Regions from separate parts of the Streptomyces sp. NBC_01717 genome, predicted to be linked through region 3. Evidence: predicted binding sites of a transcription regulator. Region 3 holds the regulator's gene; each other region holds the start of a gene.
The links. The regulator HrcA, encoded in region 3, represses chaperone genes, less so after heat shock. The targets are predictions, from matches to a motif close to TTNGCACTCNGNNNNNCNGAGTGCNAA.
Positions count from the first base shown of each region.

Region 1: the regulator HrcA is predicted to act here: its motif matches at 1,630-1,656, upstream of groES (co-chaperone GroES).
Region 2: the regulator HrcA is predicted to act here: its motif matches at 1,592-1,618, upstream of groL (chaperonin GroEL).

Region 1 covers NZ_CP109178.1:4,012,886-4,016,159, reverse strand. Annotated here, with positions in the region: gene OHB49_RS17985 (THUMP-like domain-containing protein) at 1-1,009, opposite strand, end outside; gene OHB49_RS17980 (hypothetical protein) at 1,082-1,507, shown strand; gene groES (co-chaperone GroES) at 1,818-2,126, shown strand; gene groL (chaperonin GroEL) at 2,226-3,274, shown strand, end outside.
Region 2 covers NZ_CP109178.1:4,356,727-4,360,000, reverse strand. Annotated here, with positions in the region: gene thrC (threonine synthase) at 1-424, shown strand, start outside; gene OHB49_RS19690 (MoaD/ThiS family protein) at 483-761, shown strand; gene OHB49_RS19685 (cold-shock protein) at 1,216-1,422, shown strand; gene groL (chaperonin GroEL) at 1,781-3,274, shown strand, end outside.
Region 3 covers NZ_CP109178.1:6,241,883-6,245,156, forward strand. Annotated here, with positions in the region: gene OHB49_RS28120 (DUF3097 domain-containing protein) at 1-58, opposite strand, end outside; gene OHB49_RS28125 (MBL fold metallo-hydrolase) at 84-806, opposite strand; gene hrcA (heat-inducible transcriptional repressor HrcA) at 998-2,014, shown strand; gene dnaJ (molecular chaperone DnaJ) at 2,015-3,151, shown strand.

The DNA.
Region 1 (3,274 bases), 2.2 Mb from region 3:
CGTGCAGATAGCGGCCGACCGGGCCGACGGGAGGAGCGGGCAGCGCGGCCGGAGCCGACAGGGTCGCGCCGGCCGGGAGCAGCGTGGCGCGGTACGAGCCGGCCGTGAAGCCCTCGCCGAACCAGAGCACCGCCTCCTTCACATCGCCACCGTCCGAGATCCACTCGGCCTCCGCCTGCGCCGGGACCGCCTCGTGCGGGATACCGGGGGCGATCTTCAGCGCGGCGCGGGGGGCCTTCAGCGCGGCGCCGGTCGCCCAGGAGAGCGGCGGGGAGTACGCCTCCGGGTCGAAGATCCTGCCGCGTCCGCCGCGCCGGGCCGGGTCGACGAAGACGGCGTCGTACGCGGCGGTGTCGATCTCGGTGACATCGGCGCACCGCACCTCGATCAGGGCGTCCAGCCCGAGCGCGGCGGCGTTGGCGCGAGCCACCTCGGCGGTCAGCGGGTCGCGGTCCACGGCGAGGACGGAGATGCCCCCGCGGGCGAGCGCGATGGCGTCACCACCGATCCCGCAGCAGAGATCGGCGACGCTGCGCACGCCGGCTGCGGCGAACCGGCCGGCCCGGTAGGTGGCTACCGACGTACGGGTCGCCTGCTCGACACCGTTCGGCGTGAAGAACATCCGGTACGCGTCCTCGGCACCGAACTTCGCCACCGCCCGCTGCCGCAGCCGTGCCTGCCCCAGCGCCGCCGAAACCAGTGCTGCCGGGTGGCTGCGGCGCAGCCGGGTCGCGGTGGCGAGCTCCTGGGCGGGGTCGTAGGACCGCAGCTCGGTCAGGAGCGCCGTGCCCTCCGGGGCGCGCAGTGCCGTGAAGGCGGCGAGCGGGTCGGTGAGCGGGTCGGCGGCACCGGACGGGGCGCTCGGGTTGCTCGGGTCGCGCGGGTCTGTCGGGCCGGTCGGGGCGAAGGCGTTCACCGGCCCATTGTGAGCCAGCCGGGGGACCGCTCGGGGCCCGGCGGCGGTGTCGGGCCGAGTGATCGTTCGGCTGCTGTCAGTATCCAAGATCATGTGGTCTTACGACAAAAGGAAGAATTTGCCATGACGGGGCGGAGGCCTGGATGCGAGGTTCCCCGCGCGGTCATGAAGACCACCACGGACAAGGGGTACGCAGTGGTGCGGGCCGGAGGACCACGTATGAGCCGGGCGCGGCGGCTGCTCGCCGGACTGCTGGCGGCCGGTTTCCTCCTGGCCGCCACCGCGGGGTGCGCGCAGTCGGTCGACCCGATCGAACGACTGGGCCGGAAGGCCGCGCAGAAGGTGCAGGGCCCGCACCGGGCACCGGTGGCGAAGCCCGGGGGGACGTCGGAGTCGGGGCCGAAGGCGGGCGCGCGGGGTGAGCTCGGGGCGCCCGGGTCGTGGGCCGGCACCGTCTGCGGGCGGCGGGACCGGTCGCAGGAGTCCGCGGACTCCCGGCCGTCGCCACCGCTGAAGCAGCGGCACCGGTCGCAGGGCCGGCCGGAGTCGTACGGCGCCGTGGACCCCGGCGCCGGGTGCGAGCGGCAGTAGCCGCGTGCCCGTGGACCTCGCGGGCCTGTGAACTTCACCCCGCGGGCCTCGCCCAGGGCGCATGTTCCTGGACCTCGCCCGGGGGACCTTCGCCTGGGCTGTCACGCCACGACCGCACGTAATTGGCACTCCGCTTGACCGAGTGCTAATCGCGGTCATAGTCTCGGCTCTGGCACTCCCCACTGGAGAGTGCCAGCAGTACTGCGCGACTGGCAGGTCCGGCACCCGCGACGACGGATCCACCTGGTCGCCACCCCAGACAGTTAACCCCGCAGTTAACCCCGAGATCTCCGAAGGGGGAGGCCGGATCGTGACGACCACCAGCTCCAAGGTTGCCATCAAGCCGCTTGAGGACCGCATTGTGGTCCAGCCGCTCGACGCCGAGCAGACCACGGCCTCTGGCCTGGTCATCCCGGACACCGCCAAGGAGAAGCCCCAGGAGGGCGTCGTCCTGGCCGTGGGCCCGGGTCGCTTCGAGAACGGCGAGCGTCTTCCGCTCGACGTCAACACCGGTGACATCGTGCTCTACAGCAAGTACGGCGGCACCGAGGTGAAGTACAACGGCGAGGAGTACCTCGTCCTCTCGGCTCGCGACGTGCTCGCGATCGTCGAGAAGTAATTCACCCACGTTTGCTTCTGTTCTGCGCCCCTGGCCCCCTGCGAAATAACTAGCCGGTGGTCGGGGGCGCAGTTCGTTTGAGAGGACAGCTCAGCTCCCATGGCGAAGATTCTGAAGTTCGACGAGGACGCCCGTCGCGCCCTTGAGCGTGGCGTCAACAAGCTTGCCGACACGGTGAAGGTGACGATCGGTCCCAAGGGCCGCAACGTCGTCATCGACAAGAAGTTCGGCGCTCCCACCATCACCAACGACGGTGTCACCATCGCGCGCGAGGTCGAGCTCGACGACCCGTACGAGAACCTCGGTGCCCAGCTGGTGAAGGAGGTGGCGACCAAGACCAACGACGTAGCGGGTGACGGCACCACCACCGCCACCGTGCTCGCCCAGGCGCTCGTCCGCGAGGGCCTGCGCAACGTTGCCGCGGGTGCGTCCCCGGCCGCCCTGAAGAAGGGCATCGACGCCGCGGTCAAGGCCGTGTCCGAGGAGCTCCTCGCGACCGCCCGACCGATCGACGACAAGTCCGACATCGCCGCCGTGGCCGCGCTCTCCGCGCAGGACTCGCAGGTCGGCGAGCTCATCGCGGACGCGATGGACAAGGTCGGCAAGGACGGTGTCATCACCGTCGAGGAGTCCAACACCTTCGGTCTGGACCTCGAGTTCACCGAGGGCATGGCCTTCGACAAGGGTTACCTGTCCCCGTACATGGTGACCGACCAGGAGCGTATGGAGGCCGTCCTCGACGACCCGTACATCCTGATCCACCAGGGCAAGATCGGCTCGATCCAGGAGCTGCTCCCGCTGCTGGAGAAGGTCATCCAGGCCGGTGGCTCCAAGCCGCTGCTGATCATCGCCGAGGACGTCGAGGGCGAGGCCCTGTCGACCCTGGTCGTCAACAAGATCCGTGGCACCTTCAACGCCGTCGCGGTGAAGGCCCCGGGCTTCGGTGACCGCCGCAAGGCCATGCTCGGTGACATCGCCACCCTCACGGGTGCGACCGTCATCGCCGAGGAGGTCGGCCTCAAGCTCGACCAGGCCGGTCTGGACGTGCTGGGTACGGCGCGCCGCGTGACCGTCTCCAAGGACGACACGACCATCGTGGACGGCGGCGGCGAGCCCGGCGACGTCAAGGGCCGGGTCAACCAGATCAA
Region 2 (3,274 bases), 1.9 Mb from region 3:
CGAGGGCTGCTCCCCGGTCTCCACCGCCTTCAAGGCCGGTCACGACGTCGTACGCCCCCAGAAGCCGAACACGATCGCCAAGTCGCTGGCGATCGGCAACCCGGCGGACGGCCCCTACGTCCTGGACATCGCCCGCCGGACCGGCGGTGCCGTCGAGGACGTCGACGACGAGCAGGTCGTCGACGCGATCAAGCTGCTGGCGCGCACCGAGGGCATCTTCGCGGAGACGGCCGGCGGGGTGACGGTCGGCGTGACGAAGAAGCTGATCGAGGCCGGCCTGCTGGACCCGACGCTCACCACCGTCGTCCTCAACACCGGTGACGGTCTGAAGACGCTGGACGCGGTCGCCCCGACCACCGGCCCGACGGCGACCATCCGGCCCAGCCTCGACGCGTTCCGCGCCGCCGGCCTGGCCCGCAGCTGACCCGACCACCGGGACGTCCACCCGAGACGTCCACCCGAGACGTAAGGAAGGCACCCACATGAGCGTCAAGGTCCGTATCCCCACCATCCTGCGCACCTACACGGGCGGTCAGGCCGAGGTCCCGGCCGAGGGCGCGACCCTCTCCCAGGTGATCGAGTCGCTGGAGCAGAACCACCCGGGCATCGCCGCGCGCGTCCTGGACGACCAGGGCAAGCTGCGCCGGTTCGTGAACGTGTACGTCAACGACGACGACGTGCGCTTCGAGGGCGGCCTGGAGGCGGCCACCCCGGACGGCGCCGGCGTCTCGATCATCCCCGCCGTCGCGGGCGGCTGCTGACCCTCCGTCGCCCCGGCACGGACTCCCCGTAGGCCCCGCGGCCGACTTCACAGTGTCACCGGAATTGCCCCCTCTGCGAGGTAAGCGGAGGGGGCAATTCTGCATGGTTAAGCGGGGTACAGTTGGGAAGTCCCCTCCGCTGCCCGTGCCGACCGCATATGAGAATGCGCCCGCCCGCGACAAGATGCAGCCAAAGTGCTCGAACCCCTTGCGCCATAAGTGGCCTTTGCCCGGCCCGAGTTGCCCTGGAATCGCATAAATTCCGCATATTCGGGCGTTCGGTGCTGCCCAGAATTCTCGTCCGATTGACCTGTTGCAGAGGGCAGTTGGGCAGATACATTCGGCCGCGGTCGACGCGTTCCGGCGCACGCACCCTCTCCTGTCGGAGGGTGAGTTCTGACCCGGGCCCGCGAAGTGCGGTCCTGTGCAAGGGCCAGTAATAGGGGAGTTAGGCATGGCTCAGGGCACCGTCAAGTGGTTCAACGCGGAGAAGGGGTACGGCTTCATCGCGGTCGACGGTGGTGCGGATGTTTTCGTCCACTACAGCGCGATCCAGATGGACGGGTACCGCACCCTCGAAGAGGGTCAGCGAGTTGAATTCGAGATCTCGCAGGGCCAGAAGGGGCCGCAGGCGGACATGGTCAAGCTCGCCGTCGGCTGAGCTCGGCGCGGTCGGCCAACGACACCACTCACGCATGAAGGGCCCGTACCCCCAGGGGGACGGGCCCTTCACGCGTCGCGTCGGCCATCACCCGCGTGGCCTCCCCACGACATTCCTCATTCCACGGACCGTCGCCCCGTCCACGCCTTGTCCACAACCGCCGGGGGCGCTTGCACTCGTGGGGGTCGAGTGCTAATCATTGGCGTTAGCACTCTCCAGGTGAGAGTGACAGAACTTGGACCGGGCCGGTGAGGCCCGCAGGTCCGGTGGGGCAAGGAACCACCGGGCAGGCAGGCCGTCCGTCGCGGGCGCCACTCGGTCCGGAGAAATCCACCCCTGTCCGGGAGGACCACTTCACATGGCCAAGATCATCGCGTTCGACGAGGAGGCACGGCGCGGTCTCGAGCGCGGGATGAACCAGCTCGCCGACGCCGTCAAGGTCACCCTTGGCCCCAAGGGCCGCAACGTCGTCCTCGAGAAGAAGTGGGGCGCGCCCACGATCACCAACGATGGTGTTTCCATCGCCAAGGAGATCGAGCTCGAGGACCCGTACGAGAAGATCGGCGCAGAGCTGGTCAAGGAAGTCGCCAAGAAGACGGACGACGTCGCCGGCGACGGTACGACCACCGCCACCGTTCTCGCCCAGGCGCTCGTCCGTGAGGGCCTTCGCAACGTAGCCGCGGGTGCAAACCCGATGGCCCTCAAGCGGGGCATCGAGAAGGCCGTCGAGGCCGTCTCCGCCGCTCTGCTGGAGCAGGCCAAGGACGTGGAGACCAAGGAGCAGATCGCTTCGACGGCCTCCATCTCCGCCGCCGACACCCAGATCGGCGAGCTCATCGCCGAGGCGATGGACAAGGTCGGCAAGGAAGGCGTCATCACCGTCGAGGAGTCCCAGACCTTCGGTCTGGAGCTGGAGCTCACCGAGGGTATGCGCTTCGACAAGGGCTACATCTCGGCGTACTTCGCCACCGACATGGAGCGCATGGAGTCGTCCCTCGACGACCCGTACATCCTGATCGTCAACTCCAAGGTCAGCAACGTGAAGGACCTCCTTCCGCTGCTGGAGAAGGTCATGCAGTCCGGCAAGGCACTGCTGATCATCGCCGAGGACGTCGAGGGCGAGGCTCTGTCGACCCTGGTCGTCAACAAGATCCGTGGCACCTTCAAGTCCGTTGCCGTCAAGGCCCCGGGCTTCGGTGACCGCCGCAAGGCCATGCTCGGCGACATCGCCATCCTCACCGGTGGCACGGTCATCTCCGAGGAGGTCGGTCTCAAGCTCGAGAACGCCGGCCTGGACCTGCTGGGCCGCGCCCGCAAGGTCGTCATCACCAAGGACGAGACCACGATCGTCGACGGTGCCGGTGACAGCGACCAGGTTCAGGGTCGCGTCAACCAGATCCGTGCCGAGATCGAGAACTCCGACTCGGACTACGACCGCGAGAAGCTCCAGGAGCGCCTGGCGAAGCTGGCCGGCGGCGTGGCCGTCATCAAGGCCGGTGCCGCCACCGAGGTCGAGCTCAAGGAGCGCAAGCACCGCATCGAGGACGCCGTTCGCAACGCGAAGGCGGCCGTCGAGGAGGGCATCGTCGCCGGTGGTGGCGTGGCGCTGCTGCAGGCCTCCGCCGTCTTCGAGAAGCTGGAGCTCTCGGGTGACGAGGCGACCGGCGCCAACGCCGTCAAGCTGGCGCTGGAGGCTCCGCTCAAGCAGATCGCCGTCAACGGTGGTCTCGAGGGTGGCGTCGTCGTCGAGAAGGTGCGCAACCTGCCGATCGGTCACGGTCTGAACGCCGCGACCGGCGAGTACGTCGACATGATCGCCGAGGGCATTCTCGACCCGGCGAAGGTCACGCGC
Region 3 (3,274 bases):
CGGGGACGGGGGCGGACTTCTTCCACGGTGGGGTCAGATCCGGGTGGTAGCTGCGCATCGGACGACGATAGGACGTGAACGGGTCACGACACGCCGAAGGCAGTGGACAGTTGGTCACGTTGCGCACGTACGAACGAGGCGTCCACGAGCGCACCGTGCCCCGGCACGTACACCGCGTCCTCGCCGCCCAGCGCCAGCAGCCGGTCGAGCGCGGCGGGCCAGCGCGACGGGATCGCGTCCGGGCCCGCCTGCGGTTCGCCGGACTCCTCGACCAGGTCGCCGCAGAGCACGACGGCGGGGGAGCCGGGCACCAGGACCGCGAGATCGTGGCCGCTGTGGCCGGGGCCCACGTTCGCCAGCAGCACCTGGTGGCCACCGCCCAGGTCGAGGGTCCACTCGTCGTGCACCTGGTGGTGCGGCGCCACCAGCACATCGGCCGACTGCGCCGCGTCCCCCTCGGGCACCCCGTGGCGCACGGCGTCGGCGCGCAGCTCGTCCGCTCCGCGGGCCAGGAGATCCGTCACTCCGACCGCCCCGTACACCTCGGCCCCGGAGAAGGCCGCGGTGCCGAGCACATGGTCGAAGTGGGGGTGGCTGAGTGCGATATGCGTCACCCTCCGGCCGATCAGTGCCTCGACCTGGGCCCGGATCTCCGCGCCTTCGCGCAGCGTCGATCCGGTGTCGAAGAGCAGCGCCCCGTCCGTTCCGACCACCAGTGCGACCGTCGCGTCCCACCCGGGAAGCCGTCGTCGGCCCACACCGTTGCCGAGTCGCTCCCAGCCGAACTCTTCCCAAGAGGCGTCCATGCGGCGACGCTATCGGCAACGACCTGCGCAGTCTCGGGGTAGCGTGGCCGGTCGCCCTTGCTAGGGCCCTACCCGGCCGCCGTACACTGGCGGGGGATTACTGGCACTCGTACGCATCGAGTGCCAGGGCTCTTCGAGGAACGACGGAAACGACCGGGATCCACCGAGTGACACAGCTGGAGGTGTGCGCCATGCTCAGCGAACGCAGACTCGAAGTGCTGCGCGCCATCGTCCAGGACTATGTCGGCACCGAGGAGCCCGTCGGTTCCAAGGCGCTCACCGAGCGGCACAAACTGGGGGTCTCCCCGGCCACGGTCCGCAACGACATGGCAGTGCTGGAGGACGAGGGCTTCATCGCCCAGCCCCACACCAGCGCGGGGCGCATCCCGACGGACAAGGGCTACCGGCTCTTCGTCGACAAGCTCGCGGGGGTCAAGCCCCTGTCGTCGCCTGAGCGCAGGGCCATTCAGAACTTCCTCGACGGCGCGGTCGACCTCGACGACGTCGTGGGCCGCACCGTACGGCTGCTCGCGCAGCTGACCCGGCAGGTCGCCGTCGTGCAGTACCCCTCGCTGACCCGGTCGACGGTGCGGCATGTGGAGCTGCTGTCGCTGGCGCCCGCCCGGCTGATGCTCGTGCTGATCACGGACACCGGCCGGGTCGAGCAGCGCATGATCGACTGCCCCGCGCCGTTCGGTGAGACTTCTCTCGCCGATCTGCGGGCCCGGCTCAACAGCCGGGTCGTCGGACGCCGTTTCGCGGACGTCCCGCAACTGGTGCAGGATCTGCCGGAATCCTTCGAGAGCGAGGACCGGGGAACCGTGTCCACCGTGCTCTCGATCCTGCTCGAAACCCTCGTCGAGGAGACGGAGGAGCGGCTGATGATCGGCGGCACCTCCAACCTCACCCGCTTCGGGCACGACTTCCCCCTGATGATCCGGCCGGTGCTGGAGGCGTTGGAGGAGCAGGTCGTGCTGCTGAAGCTGCTCGGCGAGGCCAAGGACTCGGGCATGACCGTACGTATCGGGCACGAGAACGCCCACGAGGGGCTCAACTCCACGTCCGTCGTCGCGGTCGGCTACGGTTCGGGCGACGAGGCAGTCGCCAAACTCGGCGTGGTCGGACCGACCCGCATGGACTACCCCGGAACGATGGGAGCGGTACGCGCAGTGGCACGTTACGTCGGACAGATCCTGGCGGAGTCGTAAGTGGCCACGGACTACTACGCCGTACTCGGCGTGCGCCGCGACGCATCTCAGGACGAGATCAAGAAGGCCTTCCGGCGGCTCGCACGCGAGCTGCATCCGGATGTCAATCCCGATCCGAAGACGCAGGAGCGGTTCAAGGAGATCAACGCCGCCTACGAGGTGTTGTCGGACCCGCAGAAGAAGCAGGTCTACGACCTCGGCGGTGACCCGCTGTCCGCCTCCGGCGGCGGTGGCGCGGGCGGATTCGGACAGGGTGGCTTCGGCAACTTCTCCGACATCATGGACGCGTTCTTCGGTACGGCGTCGCAGCGCGGACCCCGTTCGCGCACCCGGCGCGGCCAGGACGCGATGATCCGGCTGGAGATCGATCTCGGCGAGGCCGCGTTCGGCACCACCAAGGACATCCAGGTCGACACGGCTGTCGTCTGTACGACCTGCAGCGGCGAGGGCGCCGCACCCGGCACCTCCGCCCAGACCTGTGACATGTGCCGCGGTCGCGGTGAGGTCTCGCAGGTCACCCGGTCGTTCCTCGGCCAGGTCATGACCTCGCGGCCCTGCCCGCAGTGCCAGGGCTTCGGTACGGTCGTGCCGACCCCGTGCCCGGAGTGCGCCGGTGACGGTCGCATCCGTTCGCGGCGCACGCTCACCGTGAAGATCCCCGCCGGTGTCGACAACGGCACCCGCATCCAGCTTGCGGGCGAGGGCGAGGTCGGCCCCGGCGGCGGCCCGGCCGGCGACCTGTACGTCGAGATCCACGAGCTGCCGCACGCGGTGTTCCAGCGCCGCGGCGACGATCTGCACTGCACTGTCACGATCCCCATGACGGCGGGCGCGCTCGGCACCAAGGTGCCGTTGGAGACGCTCGACGGCCTGGAGGAGGTCGACATCCGGCCGGGCACCCAGTCCGGTCAGTCGGTCCCGCTGCACGGCCGCGGCATCACCCACCTGCGCGGTGGCGGGCGCGGCGATCTGATCGTGCACGTCGAGGTGATGACCCCGTCGAAGCTGGACCCGGAGCAGGAGCGACTGCTGCGTGAGCTGGCGAAGCTGCGCGGCGAGGAGCGGCCCACCGGTCAGTTCCAGCCGGGACAGCAGGGGTTGTTCTCCCGGCTCAAGGACGCGTTCAACGGCCGCTGAGCGCCGTCCGTCGCGTCACCGCCCTCTGCAACGCACCGCCCGCCGGTCCTGGACCGGCGGGCGGTTGGCATATGGCGGTACCCCTTCCGGTCACCTTTCGGATCCCCCTCGGGGCTCGCGCTT